One region of the Brevibacillus sp. HB1.4B genome, then DNA from elsewhere that is predicted to be linked to it. Evidence: predicted binding sites of a transcription regulator. Region 1 holds the regulator's gene; each other region holds the start of a gene.

Region 1 (7,365 bases):
TCCCCCCTGTCCCATTTTTGTCTTTAGCCTATGCTATACGGGAAGGTTTTAGAACGACACGGAAAAGTTGCTAATCATACCTTAGGGTCGGGCGGTCATACTACATATACACCCCGAGGAGGTGAGCGCGTGACATCTTCGCAACAAACCACATCTCCTGACATACTTGGGTTTCTGTTACAGGAATACCGCGTCTCCTGGGCAGGATTGTCGTCTCCCTTGCGTCAATGGTCGCACACACCCACTCTTCATTTTCGCCATCATCTCCTGACAAAAGCTGTGGCAAAAATGAACAACGGAACGTCGTAGTATCCAATTCCCCTACCTACACCTACACTGCCTTACTCCTGTCCCCCACCTGACAGGAGCCTTTTACCGTTTTAACGTTTGGAATACGCGGTTTGCTTCATAAATCGCGCGCTCCTCATCGATGGTCAACAGCTTATGATTACGCATCAAGAATTTACCCGCTACAATCGTATCTTTCACATCGCGTCCATTTGCTGCGTACACCACGTGTGAAACCGGTTGGTGTGCCGGGTGGAAATGGGCTTGGTGGCTATCCAGCACGATCAAGTCAGCTTGCTTGCCTACTTCAATGCTTCCGAGTGTTTCCTCTTGGAATACCCCTTCTGCACCATAACGAGTAGCCATGCGAAGTGCTTCCTCTGCTGGAACCGCTACTGGATCGTTGTTCACACCTTTGTGTAGGATCGCAGCGAGTTTCAATTCCTCAAACAAATTCAAATTGTTGTTGCTTGCAGAGCTGTCGGTACCCAGGGACACGCTTACACCTTTTGCCAACATTTTAGGAACTGGCGCAACACCACTAGCCAGTTTTAGGTTGCTCACTACGTTATGAGAAACTCTTACGTTGTATTTTGCCAAAATGTCGATTTCTTCATCCGTCAGGTGAACAGCATGCGCGACGAGTGTTGGACGATTGAACATTCCCAGCTTTTCCAAATGCGCAACTGGACGAAGCCCGTAGTCCTTCTCGTTTTGACCGACTTCCCAAGCAGTTTCAGACATATGAATATGAAGCGGCAAGGAAAGCTCATCGGCTTTTTCGATAATTTGGGTAATAAATTCTGGCGAGCACGTGTACGGCGCATGCGGTGCCATCATGACGGTAATACGCCCGTCTGCCTGATTATGCCATTCTTTTGCAAAAAGAGTCGCGTCTTTCAGCTTTGTTTGACGTTCTTCTTCGGAGCACAGACCAATCATCCCTCTGCAAAGGCGAGCACGCATTCCAGCAGTATCGACTTCCTTCGCCACGACATCCATATGATCATACATATCCACAAACGTAGTGGTACCGGTACGAATCATCTCGATAAGCGACAGCTGGGTACCCCATTTTACTGTGTCTCCCGTGAATTGCGCCTCCAATGGCCACATTTTGTCTTCAAGCCATTGTTGCAGCGGCAAATCATCTGCATAACCGCGTAGGAGGGACATACCAGCATGTCCATGCGTGTTGATTAAGCCAGGCAGTATGTAATCACCTTTTTGATCGATGACTTCATCGTATCCCGCTTCCGACAGGTCCTCAGGAGTTGGGCCCACATACGTAATCTTGTTGCCTTCGAATGCTACGGCACCATCGTAAATGACTTCATTCGTATCGTTAACGGTAATGACTGTTGCGTGAATGAGGATCGTCTTTTTCATAGTATACACTCCATTCTTACGTCAAATAGTAGGCCAAGCTTTGCAGGTTGGACGTCACATCCGCATAGTGAATGCGAACATCTTTTCCTGCGCGAATCGTCGTAGGGGCAAAATTCAAGATCCCCCTGATACCCGCTTGAGTCAACTGATCACATACGGATTGCGCTGCAGGTGCCGGTACCGTAATAATCGCCAGCTTGATTTGCTTGTCGACGACTGTTTCTTCCAGCTCTGATAAAGGCTGAATGGGTATACCTGCGACTTTTTTGCCCTGCTTCTCTGGATTATTGTCAAAGATGGCCGCAATCCGCATGTTATCTTTCAAATAAGCGTTGTAGTTACTAATGGCATGGCCCAAATGCCCAGCTCCGACCAAAGCGACACGGATTTCATCCGTTAGCTTCAGAATTTCACGGATTTTTTCCACCAGATAATCGACATCATAGCCGATTCCCTTTTTTCCAAAATCACCAAAAGCTGCAAGATCCTTTCTGATTTGGGCAGGATTCACATCAAGATTCTTGCCCATCTGTTGGGAGGAAACGGTGGTCACCTCAACTTGCTGCAAATAACTGAGGTAACGCAGATAAATCGGCAAACGACGGACGACCGCTTCTGAAATCTTTTCGTGTTTTGCCACGTTCGGTCTTCCCCCCTAATTCTTTTGCTTCAAAATCCGATATTCTTTTCCATTCGATAAAATGGTAATGGAACCGTCGTCGCTGGTAACGTATGTCTCGGCCCATGACTCACCCAAGCGCTCCATGACTTCCGTCTGACCGTCTTTCATTTGATCCCGTGATCGGCCTGTCTGAATAATGGCGACCTGTGGATCGACTTGCGTCAGAAACGGTTGCGAAGAGCCTTGATTGCTCCCCTGACCTGCTACCTTTAGCACTTCCGCCTTCAGTCTGTCATTTTTCCGTTCCAACAGTCGCTCTTCTGCTTTTTCATTCACGGCGCTCATAAATAAAAATCGCAATTGACCGTGCGTCAATCGAAAAACGAGAGAATTGTTCTGAGGCGATAAAAATAACGGTTCATCCGGGAGCAAAACTTCCATGGAGATTTCTTGGTCAAGAGTGAGTACTTGTCCTTGCTCTGCTTCCATCTGTTTTTGGTTGGAGCGAAGCAGCGCGACATGGCGAAGCGATGATGCGATCAGTTTGGGCAAAATGACGGCATCTACAAGCACTTGCTGGCTCAATGAAGCGTAGCCTCCCATATGCTCAGGCTGGTCGTTCGTCAACACGACATAGTCGAGCCGTGTGATCTTGAGCTCTGCCAAGCGTGCCGAGAGAACGGGCCAATCATCTGCCGTACCCGTATCAATCAGCATCGTTTTGCCGCCTGGCATTCTCAAAAGTGTACTCTCACCATGCGGAAGTGCCAAGTAGGTGATAATGAGACCCGAAAATTCCTGCTCTGTCTCTGTTTCAAACGGGTCATCTATCTTCACTGCTGCTTCTTGCAAATACAAATGGCTATCAATCGAGCATGCGCAAAGGAAAATCGCACTAAGAACTACAATCCACCAACGCCACTCTTTTTTCCATAACATTTATTTTATCACCTTAATCCCTATGAGACTATTGCTTCATTTTATGAATCTGACAGGGATTGCATACTAAGGAATGGCTCTATACGTTCTCGAAGCGTTGGCCATGGACCGCTTTCGATCTGAAATGGCGGCAAAGATTGAAGGAATGAGCGTCCATATCTCGACTCAACCACACGCGTGTCAAGAACGATCACGACCCCACGATCCAAGTGGTGGCGAATTAATCGACCCACCCCTTGTTTAAATTGCAGAACGGCTTGTGGAAGAGACAAGGACATAAAAGCGTTTTTTCCTTCTGTCTTCAAAAGCTCGGCCCTTCCTTGATACACAGGATGATTGGGTGGAGCAAACGGGAGGCGAACAATGACTAAACTGCTCAGCCATTCCCCCTGGATATCGACACCTTCCCAGAAGCTGCTCGTCCCAAGCAGGACACTTCTCTCCATGCTTCGAAACAAACGAACCAGCTTGCTCCGATTATTGCTATCGATTCCGTGACCGAATAGCGTATATGGTTCTGGAGCATCCGCAAGCCGTTCCTTCATCGCTTGGTAAACAAGTCGAAGCATCGAGTGGGAGGTGAATAGAATCAGCGTCCTTCCTTTCGAAGCCAGTACCACATCAACACACCCTTGAATGACCGCCTCCAAATACGTGTGGTCACTCTCTTTGCCTGGTGCGGGGAAATCAGATGGAATCAACAGTAATCCCTGCTCTTCATAATGAAAAGGCGATGGCAGTGACAAGGTACGCACTCGTTCCTCGGGCAGTTGGTCGAGACCAAACTGGCTTTTGATGTAGGAGAAGCTGTTTTTGACCGTCAGAGTGGCTGATGTCAAGATCAGACTCCGCTTCTGCGCGAAAAGCGGTTCTGCCAGTGAGTCGGCAACCTTCAAGAGTGCTGCTGACAAATGAACTTGCTTGCGAGCTGTACGGGACTCTACTTCCATCCAATATACATACTCGCCATCCTGCTCAAGTAAAAAGAAGTGAAGCAGCTCCACAACATTTTGCCAGTCTTTGATGAGACCGAATAAATCTGTCAGTAGACTGCGTACGACAAATGGTGGCTTTTCCTCTTGCGGAGTCGTTCGCAAAAGCTGCTCGATGCCCGCTGCGTATGCAGTCATCCCTTCTATCAGCTTTTTGGTTACTTTACGTATCTTCTCGTGCTTACCTACAAATGATTCGACCCGATAACGTACTGTCTCACGTCCGGCGTCCGTCGTCTCCTCCGCACGGTCTGATGCCCATGCATACAAGAGCTGTGTCCATTGCTGCGCTTTCTCACGTAAGGCAGCGGACTGTTTTCTCAACTCCAGAAGCTTTGTGGCGACATCTTCTTCAACCGCAGGCATCCAGCTTTGCAGCTCTTCTGCGAAGCGGGAAATTGCCCCACTCTCTTCAACTGATGCACGATCTAACAAGAAAAGAAGCTGCGTGGTTGAAAACTGTTTGCCTAAATGCTGTGTCGCGGCATCCTCCAAATGATGGGCCTCGTCGACGATGGCAACTTCATACGGAGGGAGGATTCTATTTTCCGCTTGCAAGTCGCTGATGAAAAGGGCGTGATTGACGATGAGTACATCGACATCGCGAGCCCGTTCCTTCGCCTGAAAATAGTAACAGCGACTAAACCAGGGACAAGCCCGATTCAAACAAGAGCTCGTGTCACTTTTTACCTGTTGCCACAGCAGTTGGCCACTCGGAGGCATGCTCAGCTCTTCCACGTCACCGGTTACGGTTTGCGTGAGCCACGTCAGCATCTGTCCTTTGACCAAGCGCATTTCTTGGCTGCTTCCTTCTACAGGCTCGTCCACAGCTTGTTCAAATTTACGCAAGCACAAGTAGTTTCCTCTGCCTTTTAGCGTCGAAGCTGTAAAGGAAAACGGCAGAGACTCCTGCAAGGTAGCGATTTCCTTATGGAATAACTGTTCCTGCAATTGAATGGTATTGGTACTGACCACCAGCTGCTGCTGATTGTGATGAGCCCAAATGATCCCCGGTAAGAGATAGGCTAATGATTTTCCCGTACCTGTCCCTGCCTCTACCAATAAATGGGCACCATCCTCCATGGCCTCATAGACCGCATGCATCATCGCTTCCTGAGCATCCCGGCGTTGATATCCCGACATTTTCGCCTGCATGTGCCCGTTTTCGCCCAAGACATCCTCGAGCTGGTCAGCAAACACTTTGGTCACTGTCGCATCGACATGGGAACGTTTTAGCGAGGCTGTTAATTTTTCTTCTCGCTTCCGAAGGGCCAGCTGGCGATAAACATCCCACATGTCTGAGGAATCCTTTTTGGTTGGCGTTCCATCCAGCTCTGGCAGCTCTATGAGCTTTTCCATCTCGATCTGACGTAAAAGAACCTCGATATCAGAGCGAAACGAAGAAACGAGCATCTGCAGGCGCTGGATGGTCACGAGAGGCAGTCTCTTTAAAATATCCAGCAAGTGGAGAAACAGCTGCGCCGTTGCGAGTGCATCGCTATCTGCTTGATGGGGATTATCGTGCTCGATTTCCAGCTCAGACGCCAGTTCTCCGAGTCTGTAGCTATTTTGCATCGGCAACAGAACACGGGATAGCTCCACTGTATCAAGTACGTAGCCGTCAAACGCATAATAGCCCTGGCTCAGCAGGGCTTCTTGTAAAAATTGGAGATCAAAGCTTGCATTATGTGCAACAAAAGCTCGTCCGTCCAATAAACGCAAGAAATCTGGAAACACTTCTTCCAAGGAAGGAGCATCTGCAACCATCTCATTGGTAATTCCTGTTAATTGGGTAATAAATGGGGGAATATCCTGGCCTGGATGAATCAGGGTGGAAAAACTCTCGGTAATCTGCCCATCATCGATTGCGACGGCACCAATCTGAATGATGCTGTCCCCTTGGCGTGGATGGCTTCCCGTCGTCTCAAAATCTACAACTAGTAATCGATTCAAACGTTGTCACCTCGTAACCTGGGCGGAAACATTCAATCCGCACCCATTCACATTCGGCAACGATGGGAAATATTCCTGCTCTCCTGTACATTTAAGGCTGTACGAGCTCGGTTTGCATTTCTGATTGACCGAGCTTGCTTGCGCATAATTGCAGATAGATGGGGATTTCCCATAACTGTTCTGCGAATGGCAATGCCCGTTGAAAATATTGTTCAGCTAGGCGCCAATTTTCTTCCACAACCGCGATTCTTCCCAGATGAAAATACCCTAACGAACGTACATATGGCTCAGCGTCGTCCAGGAAATACTTTGCCAACCGTTTTGCTTCTTGTGTATCCCCCAGCTTTTCGTATGCGGAAATCATCCCGGATTGTCCGAGGCGATTGTCTCGGTTTTTCTCCAGCATGATCCGAAACGCTTTGATTGCGTCCTCTACCCTTCCATCAAACAACAGCATCCATCCATAACTAAAAAGAAAGTCGTCATTTTCGGGTGCAAGACTGATGGCTTTTTTGACAAGCGTCAATGCCCGCTTCGTACCTGCAATGAGCCACGTATTCCAGGCCAAGCCATGCCACGTCCACCCATCTTTTGGGGAACGCTCCGTCAAAAAGTGATAGCAAATTTGTGCCCGGTGATAATTGCCCACTGTTTCGTATAAAGAGGCCATTTCCTGAAGAGTATCGCTGTCCAAATCGCGCGTCGGCAGTTGCAAGCCTTTAGGCGGGCTCCATTCCACCGTCTGGTCCATCGTATGCAGTAATTTGGCAGCACGCAGCCATAGCATCTGCGCTTCCCAATCGTGCTCGTTTTTTTCTAGATACGGTTCCAATTCGTCCAAAGCTTCCTGTGCATCGCCATCTCTTAAATAGCATAGCACGAGGTTGTATTTGGCTTCTTCCTGTTCTGGCTTGATTTCGAGAGACGTCTTAAAAGCTTGCACCGCCTCTAACCATTGCTCCTCTTCAGCCAGAATGCAACCGATGGCATTAAAGCTGATGGCAACAACGGTAGGTGAGCTTGCTGTCCTGCCGAGAAGACGGAATTCCCGAAAGGCCAATTCATTCTCCTCGCACAAAAGGAGACTGTAGGCGTAGTACAGGCGTCCACTTTCCCAGTCTGGCGATTTTTGGACTAATTCTGCAAAACACTTTTTCGCGTCTTGGAACATCCGCAAATGAT
Region 2 (7,365 bases), on a different contig from region 1:
CGACGATCATCGCTTTGCGAACGCCCGGGATCAGCTGCAAGCTATCCAAAAACTCCGTGCTAGATACGCGAAGATTAGCCATATCGACTGACATGGATATAGTAGCAATCCCTTGAAGTGGTATCGTCTGATTGATGGTCAATACGTTTCCACCTTGATCTGCTACATATGTGAGCACTTTGGACAAGTAACCTGACATGTGATCCAAAGAGAACGTAAACGTCATAATTTTTTCGCTCATCATCGAATTGAACGGAAAAATGCCATCTTTGTACTTATAAAAAGCACTGCGGCTCAATCCCACCCGTTCAACCGCTTCGTTCACAGTATCCACTTCGCCGGATTCCAGCATCTTCTTGGCTTCAATCGTTTTGGCAATCGATTCTGGCAGGATGTCAGATCGAATCAAGTAGAATTTTTCTTCCTTTTTCATGCGTTGTGTCCTCCTGAGAAAAACAGTTGTTTCTTCATAGAGGACATTATAACGGAAAGCATGGAATGTGACAATCCTTATCCGCCACTTTTTTTCATCGGATCACATTTGGTTTACTTTGATTACATGAGGGGGAGCTTCTTCGCGCACAATAATGCGTATCGTATGGAGGAGGTGAAAGACAAATGGCCGGACGTGGAAAGTCAGATAAATCGGAGCGCCGTAACAATCACCCAGCTGGTAAGCCAAGCAGTCTCGAACAGTTTGGCAATGACATGCGTGGCAAAAAGATGGCACAATCCCCAAACGTGATTGAAGATCCAAGCGGAAACGGATAAACAAACACAAAAAACCCGGGATACCATGATCCCGGGTTTTCCTGATTCGATTAGTATGCCAAAGAGGACAGACCGTTGATATGAGTCAAGTAGCGAACGTTACTCGCTTCTTTCATCAAGGTTGCAGGCAGACCTTTCAGCTTCAGTTGGCTTGCACCGATTGTTCCGATCGCGTCTTTACGGCCCAGGCTACCCAATGTACCGGAGAATACCGGTTTGAAGGTATCCATTTTGGTGCCGTTGAAGTGTGCGAAGAGATTGTGACCTACTACTTCGCCCATTTGCCATGCCAGTTGCGCAGTCGGAGGGAATGGACGACCTTCTGGCCCCATTACGACCGCACTGTCACCTGCAAGGAATACATCAGGGTGAGAAGTGGATTGCAGGAATTCTGTAACAGTTGCACGTCCGCGGTTTACTTCCACGCCGCACTCAGCCACTACGCGATTTCCTTGTACGCCACCTGTCCATACCATTGTTTTGGTTTCAATGGTACCGCCATCTTTCAGACAAACTGTGGTTTCTTTCATTTCCGTTACAGGTACGCCTGTCAGGAACTGAACACCGCGTTTTTCCAAACTCGTTTTCGCACGTTCAACCAGGTCAGGAGCAAAACCAGCCAAAATGGATGGACCTGCTTCTACGCAGTAGATGGATACGTCTGCAAAGTCTACGCCGTGTTTGTGGCACAGATTTGGCAACATATCAGCGAATTCCCCAACCAGCTCGATACCGGTCAGACCGCCACCACCTACAACGAAGGTAGCATCTGCTTTATTTTTGCTCGTCTTGTATTCAATCACGCGCTCTTCGAGGTGTGCTCGCAGACGATTTGCTTCTTCTACCGACTTCAGTGTAAAGCTGTACTCTTGCAGACCTGGGATTCCGAAGAATGCGGTTTCACTACCCAGCGCAATCACCAAAGCATCGTATTTGATGGACTCGCCACTCCCCAGTGTAACGCGTTGGGAGTCGAGACCAATATTTTCTACCGTGTCTACTACGAGGTTAATCTCTTTGCCACGCAGCAATCTTTCCAGAGGGAGCGCCACGTTTTGTTCAGACAGGTTTCCTACTGCCAAGCGGTGCAGTTCCGTAATGATTTGGTGAGTAGGAAAACGGTTTACCACCGTGATCGACGCTTCTTCAGCCGTCATGTATTTACGTGCAGTCAATGCGCTGAGCAAACCGCCATAACCGCCGCCTAGAATCAGAATATGCTTCGCCATGCCCAATCCTCCGTCCTTGTCTTACATTCCATAATAAAAAATACTAGCGTTTTTGTTGTTGACGTTCTGCTGATACTTCCAGGAATGCTTGTGCGAAACGCAAAGTTTTTTGTACTTGCGGATCCTTGAGCATTTTGAGAATACCGAACAAACCGATAGTAGACTCTTCAACATGAACACGGTCATTGGCTTCAATGGCTGCTTGCGCAATACCTTTCGCTTTATCAGAGATCGGTTTTACGAACTCTTCCATTCCGCCTTTGATGTCGTCGATCAACACATGATCATTTGCTACTGTTTGTACCAAATCATATGTTTTGGTCAAAAGAGTTGTCAGTTCTGCCAATTTAGGCAGGTTCGCCACCAATACGTTAAGTGACTCTTGGATTTCTGGTTTCATCAACTGATCGAGTACATCTTGTTGCTGCGCTGGTGCCAGAGTTGCAGTGCTTGCTACTTCAGCAGCAGTTTGAGCTTGTTGCGTAGTTGTTTGAGACATAAAAAAAACGTCCTCCTTTGCTTTGGAATAGAGGCCTTTTATTCTCGATGCCTGTTCATACGAGTAACGGCCGCTATTCTCCCTGAAAATCCGGTAAAAAATTGCTTGTAACATTTTTCACAAAGTTAAGCAGAAAACGGATTCGAATAATAAAAAGTGAATGATTTCACAAGTATTTATTCAGGAAAGCGTACACAACAAATCATGAAGTGAACAGGCTCGATGTAGAACTCTATGTACTCTACTATATACCTTCTTCACAGGAACATCAAAGGAAAAAAACCGCTTCCTTAGGAAGAAGCGGTAGTTGAGAGCTTTTTATAGTAATCTTTGATGAGTTCATGGTGCTTTTCATTGATATCCGTAAAGATTAATTCAATGATCGATTGTTTGTCTTGGAACGTTTTTTCCACGATTTTCGCCATCATGACGATCTCCTGCGCTTGCTTCGGTATCTTGAAAGACAAGTGGAGAAAATCGCCCTTCGACACATAACCGTCCGTTCCCAAAACAAGACGGGTAGGAGAAAATTTCAGCAACACTGCCTCGCCTTTTTCTTCGATCGGTCTAGCTCCCATCACCTTGTAAGGGACAGAAATACCGAGATCTGGGGAGATGGGATCCTGCTTGCGCTTTTGTGTAATTTCTACCCCTATACTAATCGGAATCATCCCTAAAAGCTTGATCGGCCAAAGCGTTTGCTCTGAAACTACTTCCAAATCAATGGTATTCACTGCCGCATCCGTTTCCCAACGAATGCGTACAGTTGATCCGAGAAGCTCTGCTTTCGTTTCAGCCTTCATCTCGTAGGAAACTACGAGATAACTGCCCTTTGCATGTTCAACCATAACTTGGACAGGTGTCTTCACCTGCTTGGAGATGATTAGCGGTAGCATCGCACCGCGTTGGAGTCGTTTATCCCCCAAAAATGGGTTCAGTGATGGGACATCAATCATGGTTTTTGTCACTCCACAAAGTCAAACTCTAATTTGCCGATCCGAACGGTATCCCCGTCTTTTGCTCCCAGCTTGCGCAGAGCATCATCTACACCCATAAAGCGCATTTGTCTTGCAAAACGCTGGGCTGCATCATAGCTGGTCAGATTGGTCATGCGTACGAGCTTCTCGATCTTTTCACCGCTGACAACAAATACTTCGTTATCACGCGTAATCTCGAATTCCTCTGGTTCTTTTTCTGCTCGGAACACCACGCGCTCTTCCACTTCCGCAACTTCCTCTACCGCAGGCTTGTCCGGAATCGTCGCCAAGGCATCCCCGATTGCATACATCAATTCTTGTACGCCTTGACGGGTTGCAGCAGAGATCTCGTACACCTTCACATCTGGAACCTTTTCCTTGAAAATACGCAGGTTTTCCTCTGCTTCTGGCAGTTCCATTTTGTTCGCGACTACAATTTGCGGACGATCTTCGAGCTTCAGGTTATACATAGTCAGCTCTCGGTTGATCTGCAAATAATCCTCGTATGGATCGCGTCCATCTACCGCTGCCATGTCAATCACATGAACGATCAAGCGCGTACGCTCTACGTGACGCAGGAATTGGTGACCAAGACCCACACCTTCATGCGCGCCTTCAATCAATCCTGGCAAGTCAGCCATTACGAAGCTCTGCTCGCCCAAGTCCACAACACCCAGATTCGGTGTCAGCGTCGTAAAGTGGTACGCTGCAATTTTTGGCTTCGCCGCTGTTACACTAGACAGCAAGGTGGATTTTCCTACACTCGGATAGCCAACCAAGCCCACATCTGCAATCAGCTTGAGCTCCATGACAATGTAACGCTCTTGACCTGGTTCTCCGTTCTCCGAGATGTGTGGGGCTGGATTCGAAGAGTTGGCAAAACGAATATTGCCTCGTCCACCACGTCCGCCTTTTGCGATCACAGCACGTTGACCCTGCTCCACGAGATCGACAATCACTTCTTTAGTATCATCATCAATGACAGTTGTTCCCGGTGGCACGCGCACGACCATATCTTCCGCGCCAGCTCCGTGCTGAGATTTGTTGCGGCCATGCTCTCCGCGAGGTGCTTTGAAATGTCGTTGATAGCGGAAATCTACCAGTGTACGCAGACCTTCGTCCACGACAAACACGACATCTCCACCTTGACCGCCATCTCCACCCGCTGGACCACCCAGCGGTACGTATTTCTCCCGGCGAAAGGAGACAGCTCCGCTACCACCGTCCCCGCCTTTTACATATACTTTTACCTGATCGACAAACATGGTGTCACCTCTTTCATTCCGCGAATGGGATCACCAAATTCAGGACCCATTCTTCTTCCGTATGTATCCACTCGGTGACCTCCACCGTACTCTGTTCGCTTTTACGTATCAGCTTTTCCAATTCTTCCATTCCGGATGCACGTAGTACACCGGCCAGGTCAAAACGAAAATGAACGCCACGCTCATCCATTTGCAAGCTTACCTGCATGCTGGCTGCTTCGTACCCGCTCTGATCTACATGATCGTTCACTGTGCATAATATCTCTGACACCAACTGGAACAAGTCTTGCTCGTTCAAAACTACTCGCGTGAGATCCACATGATTGCACACGTCTACTTCTAAAAGCAATTCATTGTTCAGTGCATTAAATGTCAAGAAGAAGACGGACAACAAGGAGCTATTCAATCGGGCAACCATCGATTCCTGCATCGCCATCTGTGCAATGCGTTTCAAATGGGCCTCTCCTTGTTCAGTACGGTTCAAATGCAAATAGCCGAGCAGAACCTGAACGTGGTTCAACCAGTCATGCCGCTGCCTGTTCAGAACGGTCAGCAGTTGGTCTGTCTGATGCGTAAACAGCCTCCGCTCGTCCCCCATCACATTCACCCAAGTCGATAAGAATATCTTTCCCATCTATTGTACCATAAAAAAGAGCCGGACAAAAAGAAAACCCAGCTATATCGCTGGGTTTTTCTTAACAAATATTTACGCTTCAGAAGCAACTGGCTCGATCACAACTTGTTTGCGATCACGGCCCAGACGCTTGAAACGAACAACACCATCTGCAGTTGCAAACAGAGTGTCGTCTCCGCCTTTCATTACGTTCGCACCTGGGTAAATCTTTGTTCCGCGTTGACGAACGAGAATGTTACCAGCAGTAACGAATTGCCCGTCGCCACGTTTCACGCCCAGACGTTTGGAAATGGAATCGCGACCGTTCTTTGTCGAACCTACCCCTTTTTTCGATGCGAAAAACTGAAGGTCCAAGTTAAACAGCATGTTCATATCAGACACCTCCCTGCCATTTATGATCATTTACTTTTACGTATTTGCCGTAATTCGCCTCAACCGACAAAAGAGCAATAACCATGCTCTCTGCCAAAAGCTGTTGTTTCTCTCGTGCAGTCTCATCATCCGAAGAAGAAAGGCTCCACTTCAAGAACCCACCGCCTTCTTGTGCGACAGCGACATCAGGAGTGATGCCCGTCAAAGGTTGGATGGCGTTTAATATACCAAAGCTGATGCCTGATACAGCAGAACAAACGATGTCTGCCCCATAGGCACCCGCATTGGCATGTCCGGAAATACTAATTTCATGGATACCGTGCAACGCACGGCTCACGATCACTTCAATCATAACAAGTCACCAATTAAGCGTTGATCTTTTCGATCACAACTTTAGTGAATGGTTGACGGTGACCTTGCTTGCGACGGTAGTTTTTCTTGGCTTTGTATTTGTACACGATAATCTTTGCAGATTTACCGTGTTTTTCTACTTTACCAGTTACCGTTGCACCAGCTACTGTAGGAGCTCCTGCAGTAACTTTGCCGTCTTTGCTTACGAAGAGAACTTTGTCAAAAGTAACAACGTCTCCTTCGTTGCCAGCCAATTTCTCGATGAAGAGAACTGCTCCCTCTTCAACTTTGTATTGCTTTCCACCGGTTTCGATAATTGCGTACACTGTGTGCACCTCCTATACTCAGACTCGCCTTTACAGGTGCGTCGACGAGCGACGGCTTATGTACCTGATTCGTGCGGTTACAGTATGCACGAGGCATATCTGCATGACAACCATTAGGTTATCATAGCTACAATAGCCCAGTCAAGTTATTTCGATTGTAAACGCTCCGCCTCTGCCCGATTTCCGACGTATCCAATTCGAAACTCATCCGGGCTCATCGCAGGAACAAGCTGCTTATAGACATGGACAGGCCATGTGATTGCTTCTGCTTTTTCCCACTCCTCTATCATGTCCAACAATCTTGGCGGCATGTCCACGAGAACAGCCTCCGCATCTTGGCTCTTTGCCAATGCGGTGACTTCGGCGTACATGCGCCGGAACAGCTCGTCTACTCGCCAAACTCTCCCTCGGCCCTTGCATGCCTCACACGGCTCCGTCAGCCGCTCCGTCAGGCTCGCACGCACTCTTTTTCGCGTCATCTCGACTAATCCAAGCGACGTCATCCCGAGGACAGTCGAAGGCACAGGGTCCTTTGCCAGCTCTTGTTTCAATCGCGAGATCACTCGCTCCTTATTGCTCTGCTCTTTCATGTCGATGAAATCAATGATCACGATGCCACCGATGTCTCGCAACCGCAGATGCCTGGAAATTTCAGTTACAGCCTCGAGATTGGTCGCTGTCACTGCCTGCTCCCGCTGTTGCCCTCCTCCACCTGTGAATGAACCGGTATTTACATCGATGACCGTCATCGCTTCAGTCCTGTCGATGACCAAGGACCCTCCACTCTTGAGCGGCACATGTCGATCACGAGCACGAATCAGTTCCGCCTCGACACCCAAATAGTCAAAGAGCGGCTGTTTGCCCTGATACCAACGAAGCTTCTCTTGTACTTCTGGAGCAAAAGCTACCAACGCCGCTTTTACCTGCTGATGAGTCGTCGC
Region 3 (7,365 bases), on a different contig from region 1:
TTCAAATTGGAATCAGGAAACATACAACCAAATGATAACAAAAAGGACGGGATCTATATGAAAACGAATAAATGGAAAGCTGCCACAGTTAGTGCTGTTGCTGTTGTTTGCCTTTTAGGTGCATTCTCGACTACATCATTTGCCCAAGGAATGCTCCAGACGATCCTGGCACGCTTTCAGGTTGGGAACATGGAAATTACCCAATACGATAAAGAGCTGCCTGCTGCCCAGTCCAATACCCAAGGAATCGAGATACCGACAGAACGTAAGGCCCCCCCACAGATGACATTGGAAGAAGCACGTGAAGCCAGCAAAATGGACTTTCCCTCACCGACATGGTTGTCAGAGCATTATTCCTATAAAAACACGGTCGTTCATGGCGAGGGTATGGTAGAAATTCAGTATGAAAAAGAGAAGGAGTTTATTTCCTTGATGATTTCAAACGGTGGCGAAAATGGCATCAGCACGACAGAGGGTGTCAAGATCGAAACCATTGCCGGGAAAAAGGTGTTTTTCGCCAACGGAATCGTGATTTGGGAGCATGAAGGATTCACGTACGAGTTGTACCAGATGGCAGAGAAGGGCTTTGATGCTGCGACCATCGGCAACATAATCGAATCCTTGTCAACGAAATCCGCCCAAAAATAAGCGGTTGTTAGCACAATTTCTCTTGGTGCTTTGTTAACTGAATAGGGGAAAGATGGGCCCGTAAAAGGGTCCATTTTTTCTACGTACGATAACTGTTGAGATATTTTAAAAGAAAATGAATAAATTACACATTTAATGAAATAAGTAGAGGCGCATAAGTCTAGCTCAAATCAAGGGAAAATCCGAAACAGTCACAGACTGTTAAAAATCATGTAACGAATCGGACACCCTCTAGGGTCAAAAGTCCTGCTACAATTATACATGACCGGAAATATACAGGGTAAAACAAAACAAAGAACTCTCTCACGAAGATGAATGCGAAAAGGGGGTTACAAGAGAGAGAATCAATTGTGAATTTTTTCACATATATTTGTGATTTTTTTCACAAAGTCGCCATAAATGCTGGTTTCCCCACTGGTATAATTCCGGTACATAAAGGCCAAAGCGCGAATAGAAAGGGATCTTGTACATGGATATAGTGGATTTGGGACGACTTCAATTTGCGATAACAACTATCTTTCACTTTGTTTTTGTGCCGATTTCCATCGGGCTGTCATTATTAGTAGCCATTATGGAAACGATGTATGTGGTAAAAAAGAATGACTTGTACAAAAAAATGGCCAAGTTTTGGGGAACCTTTTTGCTCATAAATTTTGCTGTCGGGATCGTGACAGGGATTATGCAGGAGTTCCAATTTGGGATGAACTGGTCTGATTTCTCACGATTCGTCGGTGATGTATTTGGGACACCGCTAGCGATTGAGGCCCTCTTAGCATTCTTCCTCGAATCGACTTTTATTGGACTATGGGTGTTTGGTTGGGATCGTTTGTCCAAAGGTGTGCATCTCGCATGTATTTGGCTCGTATCCATCGGAACGATTCTTTCGGCTCTGTGGATTCTGGCAGCCAACTCGTTCATGCAGCAGCCAGTCGGCTTCGCTATCAATAACGGACGTGCAGAGATGGTCGATTTCTTCGCGCTCCTTACCAATGGACAATTACTATATGAATTCCCGCATACCATTTTTGCGGCATTTGCGACAGGTGCCTTCTTGGTAGCAGGTATCAGTGCTTGGAAGCTGTTGAAAAAACAAGACGTTACATTCTTTGTGCAATCTTTCAAAATTTCGATCGTGGTAGCATTGATCTCCTCACTTGCTATTGCTCAATTCGGTCATGGTCAGGCACAGTATTTGGTTGCTACCCAACCGATGAAAATGGCAGCGAGTGAAGGGCTGTGGGAAACAAGCTCAGACCCAGCTCCTTGGACGGTTTTTGCAACGATTGATCCAGAAAAACAAGAAAACGGTTTTGAAATAAAAATTCCTTACTTGCTTAGCGTCCTGACGTACAACTCACTTTCAGGTTCTGTACCGGGCATGTTGGAATTGCAGGCAGAGTATGAGAAAACCTACGGTCCAGGAAACTACATTCCACCAGTTCGGACGACTTTCTGGAGCTTCCGCATCATGGTAGCGGGCGGTAGTGCAATGATTTTGCTGGCTTTATACGGGGCATATCTCACTTTCCGCAAAAAGCTGGAACAGCCAAACAAGCGGTTCATGCAGTTGATGGTTGCGGGTATTTCACTACCATTCATCGCAAACTCAGCTGGGTGGATCATGACGGAGGTAGGTCGTCAGCCCTGGACGGTATTCGGGCTACTGCGTGTTGAAGATTCGGTTTCGCCAAGCATTAGTACAGGAGCGGTATGGTTCTCTCTTATCGCCTTCACGACAATTTATCTAATCCTGCTTTGCCTCTTGGCTTATCTGTTTGCTCGTGTGGCGAAAAAAGGACCGGATATGGATAGTCATGAGGAAGTAGAGGATTTACAGCTTCAGGATCCATTTGATCGTGTAAGGAGTGAACGTTATGGAGCTTAATGAACTGTGGTTCCTGCTCATTGCCGTTCTATTTACCGGATTTTTCTTTCTCGAAGGCTTCGACTTTGGTGTAGGTATGGCGACGCGCCTGCTATCACGAAATGATTTGCAAACCCGGGTTTTGATCAATACGATTGGCCCGTTCTGGGATGCCAATGAAGTTTGGCTGATTACAGCTGCTGGTGCGATGTTCGCAGCGTTTCCGGAGTGGTATTCCACGATGTTTAGCGGGTATTATCTCGTGCTTACGCTGATTCTGCTTGCGTTGATTGGACGCGGGGTAGCATTTGAATTTAGAGGCAAAGGGAAAGGTGAGGCTTGGAAAAAGACGTGGGACGCAGCGATTCTGATTGGAAGCTTTGTACCGCCGATGTTGTTCGGTATGATCTTTGCCAGCCTGGTGAAAGGTGTGCCGATTGATCAGAATATGGAAATGACTGCGGGCTTCTCTGACATTGTGAATGGTTACTCGTTGTGGGCAGGAGTGACCGTTACAGGACTATGCTTGCTGCACGGCCTGAACTTCATCTCGCTGCGCACGGTAGGCGAGTTGCGTGAAAAATCACGTGTACTGGCGGCAAAGCTGTTGCCGATGCAAGCGGTTCTCATGGTGGTGCTTGTAGGGTGGACATTCATGGTAACCGATCTGTTTGAGCGCCAGGGTGTTTTGTTGACAGCAGCTGTACTCTTGGGTGTTATCGCTTTTGTACTGGCTCGTTACTACCTGAGACAAGGCAGGGAAGGATGGGCTTTCGGGATGACAGGTACGATGATCCTGTTGACGTTCGTCTCGATGTTTATCGGTTTGTTCCCACGGGTGATGGTCAGCACGATTGATAGCGCGTTTGATTTGACCCTCTATAATGCAGCTTCGAGTCCATACACGTTAAAAGCAATGACCATTGTTGCAGCAGTGCTTTTACCGTTTGTGCTAGCCTATCAGGCTTGGAGCTACTTCGTTTTCCACAAGCGAGTCACTGAAAAGGATCATTTGGAGTACTAATGGACAAGGAATTGTTCCGATTACAAGGAATCCGACCGGTTATGCTGCTGCTAGCCGGTCTTTCCCTCCTACAAAGTGCGGCGATTATCGGTCAGGCACTGCTTTTGGCGAAGTCGATCGCGATCTTGTTTGAAGGTCAAGCGGTTCAGATGGCGTATCAGCCGCTTGCACTGTTTTTGGTCACGATAGCTGCTCGTCATACCATCGTTTGGCTGCAAAAGAAAGTCGCTGGCCGTTTTGCTGAAGCATCTAGTGAGTCTTTGCAAGGGAGAGTTCTATCCCGATTGTTCGAGCGTGGTCCACGTTTTGCCGCCAGTGAAGGAAGCGGAAAGATTGTTACGCTTGTCCTGGAAGGTGTAGATCGTGTACGTACTTACCTGGAGTTGTCTGTTCCACGTACGCTAGATATGGTTTTTGTTACGTTTCCGCTTCTGGCATTTGTCTACATGCAAGATATGATTTCTGGACTGATCCTGACGGTAACGATGCCTGTTCTCATCGGCTTTTTTATCGTACTCGGTCTGGCGGCGCGTAAACAAGCAGACAAACAATGGCGCTCGTATCGAATGCTATCCCATCACTTCACCGATTCGCTTCGTGGGCTTGCGACGCTCCGGTTTTTGGGACGTAGCAAAGACCATGGGGAGACCGTCGGTAGAGTGAGTGATCAATATCGATCCGCTACGATGCGTACGTTGCGCGTCGCCTTCTTGTCATCATTGGCACTCGACTTCTTCAGCATGTTGTCGGTTGCGTTTGTGGCAGTCGGTCTTGGGTTGCGGCTGATTGAAGGAAACTTTGGGTTTGAAACGGCATTGGTTATCCTGATTCTTGCACCGGAATACTTTTTGCCAGTGAGGATGCTGGGATCGGACTACCACGCCTCATTGGATGGCAAGGAAGCTTTGGGGACTATTCGTACCATTATAGATAGTGCCGCAACAGATGAACATAAGGAGGAAACACAAGCAACAAATAGCCAGACGTCTCTGACAGGCGGATGGGATGGAACGATTACTTTGTCCCATATTCGTGTCGTCGGTGAGGATGGCAGACAGCTACTGGGTGAGATATCTGGGGAATTGGGCAGCAACATGAGAAGAGTGGGCATCGTTGGAGCGAGCGGGGCTGGAAAATCAACCCTTCTCGGAGTGCTAGGCGGATTTTCTGATCCCGAAGCTGGTGTGATACAAGTAGATGGGCAACCCGTTACGGGGGATGCGAAGCAGGAGTGGCAACGGCAAATCGCTTACATCCCACAGCATCCGTATTTATTCAATCAATCGTTGGCGGATAACATTCGCTTCTATGAGCCGGAAGCGACGAAGGAACAGGTGGAGCAGGTGATTCGTGATGTCGGTCTTACAGAGCTGGTGGACAGCTTGCCAAATGGCTGTGACGAAATCATTGGCGAAGGGGGCCGCACGTTAAGCGGCGGACAGGCACAGCGGGTTGCATTGGGACGTGCGCTGCTTGGCAACCGACCAGTGATTTTGCTCGACGAGCCGACCGCTCACTTAGATATTGAAACGGAATGGGAGCTAAAACAGACCATGTTGTCGGTGCTGGGGAACAGGCGTGTATTTTTGGCCACACATCGTTTGCATTGGATGCGAGACATGGATTGGATTTGGGTAATCGACCAGGGACGACTGGTGGAAGCGGGTACCTATGAACAGCTCGTTGCACAAAAAAGCGTATTTTATCGGTTGTTGACAGCTGGTGCCAAGGGGGAGAAAGGATGAAGGAAGCGCGAGAAGGCAATCAGGGGTGGTTTCTTCCATACTTTCGCCAATTTTTCTGGCAGTTTGCCGCAGCGGCTTTGCTGGGAACCTTGGCAGTGGCATGTGCGGGCGCTTTGCTTTATACGTCCGGGTATCTGATCTCTCGCTCCGCACTCAAGCCTGAAAACGTCTTAATGGTCTATGTTCCCATTGTACTTGTCCGGGCTTTTGGCTTTAGCAAAGCAGTCATTCAATACCTGGAGCGTTTGGTTGGACACGATGCAGCTTTGCGTGTGTTATCGCGTATGCGTGTGCGTTTGTATCAGGCCATCGAGCCGCAAGCACAGCTCCTCCGCACTCGTTTTCGTACGGGAGATCTGCTTGGTGTACTTGCGGATGACATCGAGCAACTACAAAATGTCTATCTGCGCTTTGTGCTACCTGCTGTATCGGCGGTTCTCCTCTACGGGGCAGGTATTGTGGCACTGGGAAGAATGGACGGGATGTTCGCGCTGCTGATGGCGTTGTACTGTGGGTTTCTGCTGTTTGTTACACCCGCAGTTATCTTGTGGTCATCGATTGCCAAGAGTCGGAGGTTCAAGCAGGAGAGACAGGCAGCATACCGGGAGCTGACTGATGCTGTTTTTGGCATGAGTGACTGGATTCTCAGTGGTCGTACACAGCAGTTTATCCAGTTGTTTACAAGACGGCAAAAGTCAGCTGCTCAGATCGAAAACTCCATTCGACGCGGAGAATGGCGAGTCCAGTGGATGTCGCAGTGTGCAATCGGTGGAGCCATTGTCTTACTGGTCATCTGGGCGGGCGGACTTGCCGCAACGAATCAGATACCTGCTACGTTGATTGCTGCGATAGGGCTGGTCGCATTTCCGTTGATGGATGCGTTTGCCCGTATTTCTGACGCTGTTGTGCGAATGCCAGAATACAAGGAGTCTCTGGGGCGGCTTCGGGAGATTGAGGGCAGTCGTCCAGCCAGTGTGGAGGCGCAGAAGGAAAAGGTGGCTGATCAAGCAGGGGGCAGTTTGAAGCTCGATCATGTTCATTTTCGCTACCCACAAGCCAGCAGTTGGAGTGTGCAGGACGTGTCTTTTGAGGTGGCTCAAGGAGGGAAAATCGCGTTGCTCGGTCGCAGCGGAGCTGGTAAATCGACGATACTGAACTTGATTCGAGGTGCCATACAGCCGGAAGCAGGTCAGGTGACAGTAAATGGGCAGCCTGTCCAATCAGAAGAGGATTCTGCTTGTTTGTTTTCCGTGTTGAATCAGCAGCCGTATTTGTTTGACACAACCGTAGCCAATAACATCCGGCTTGGACGACCCGATGCGTCCGATGAAGAAGTGCGTGCTGTGACAGCTCAAGTCGGTCTGGATCAGCTGATTGAATCCCTACCGGACGGTTATCAAACACGGATGCAGGAAACCGGTTTGCGCTTCTCTGGCGGAGAAAGGCAGCGTATAGCCCTTGCCCGGATTTTGTTGCAAAACAAGCCGATTGTTCTCCTTGATGAGCCGACGGTGGGATTAGATCCGTTGACTGAACGCGATCTCATGGCAACGATCTTCCGTGTCTTGCACGAGAAAACATTCATTTGGGTGACTCACCACTTGAGCGGTGTAGAGCAAATGGACGAGGTTATTTTTATGGAGCAGGGAGTCATCTCGATGCGAGGGACACATGAGCAGTTGTATCAGGACAATCCAAGGTATCGCAACCTGTATACATTGGACTGTCCGTTGGCGTCTGTGATGGAAATATAAGAAGAGGAAGACAGGCTGTTCCGGAGAGGGATAGCCTTTTTCGTTTAAGAGAGGGCCTCGCTGGTTACACCCCGGTAGTAATGGGTGTGCCCGTCATCATAAGTGGTTTGCCCTGAAAACTCGTGGTAATGACTTCCGTCCGGCAGCGGAATAGGCGGACCCGTCCATCCCCTGTAGTGATGCACATGTCCATCATTAAACGTAGTGGTTCCTTCGTAATAATGGACATGCTGATCTCTCATTCCTTCTGGCGGAGACGTTCTGCCACGTATTCGGTGACGATGACGATCCGAAATGCTAGTCAGTGTATCATATCCATGAAAATGCCCG

The links. Region 1 encodes Rex, which represses fermentation and respiration genes when NADH is low (regulators of the CRP and FNR family bind a similar motif). Its sites were predicted from a motif close to TTGTGAAATATTTCACAA; they were not measured.
Region 2: HP398_RS09530 (helical membrane plugin domain-containing protein) is a predicted target of Rex. The motif match lies at 2,654-2,671, and genes of this name have one in related genera.
Region 3: HP398_RS15620 (cytochrome ubiquinol oxidase subunit I) is a predicted target of Rex. The motif match lies at 997-1,014, and genes of this name have one in related genera.

What each region holds. Positions count from the first base shown of each region.
Region 1 covers NZ_JABSUT010000001.1:267,412-274,776, reverse strand. The annotation lists gene HP398_RS01495 (hypothetical protein) at 130-309, shown strand; gene HP398_RS01490 (amidohydrolase) at 373-1,677, opposite strand; gene HP398_RS01485 (redox-sensing transcriptional repressor Rex) at 1,694-2,317, opposite strand; gene HP398_RS01480 (ComEC/Rec2 family competence protein) at 2,333-3,238, opposite strand; gene dinG (ATP-dependent DNA helicase DinG) at 3,280-6,183, opposite strand; gene HP398_RS01470 (tetratricopeptide repeat protein) at 6,275-7,365, opposite strand, start outside.
Region 2 covers NZ_JABSUT010000003.1:341,081-348,445, reverse strand. The annotation lists gene HP398_RS09545 (ACT domain-containing protein) at 1-433, opposite strand, end outside; gene HP398_RS09540 (hypothetical protein) at 619-771, shown strand; gene HP398_RS09535 (NAD(P)/FAD-dependent oxidoreductase) at 822-2,000, opposite strand; gene HP398_RS09530 (helical membrane plugin domain-containing protein) at 2,044-2,499, opposite strand; gene HP398_RS09525 (PilZ domain-containing protein) at 2,790-3,455, opposite strand; gene obgE (GTPase ObgE) at 3,464-4,741, opposite strand; gene HP398_RS09515 (Spo0B C-terminal domain-containing protein) at 4,755-5,339, opposite strand; gene rpmA (50S ribosomal protein L27) at 5,448-5,741, opposite strand; gene HP398_RS09505 (ribosomal-processing cysteine protease Prp) at 5,749-6,099, opposite strand; gene rplU (50S ribosomal protein L21) at 6,113-6,424, opposite strand; ribosomal protein L21 leader region at 6,435-6,513, opposite strand; gene HP398_RS09495 (Rne/Rng family ribonuclease) at 6,571-7,365, opposite strand, start outside.
Region 3 covers NZ_JABSUT010000005.1:470,518-477,882, forward strand. The annotation lists gene HP398_RS15615 (hypothetical protein) at 1-648, shown strand, start outside; gene HP398_RS15620 (cytochrome ubiquinol oxidase subunit I) at 1,118-2,533, shown strand; gene cydB (cytochrome d ubiquinol oxidase subunit II) at 2,523-3,536, shown strand; gene cydD (thiol reductant ABC exporter subunit CydD) at 3,536-5,281, shown strand; gene cydC (thiol reductant ABC exporter subunit CydC) at 5,278-7,035, shown strand; gene HP398_RS15640 (YmaF family protein) at 7,080-7,365, opposite strand, start outside.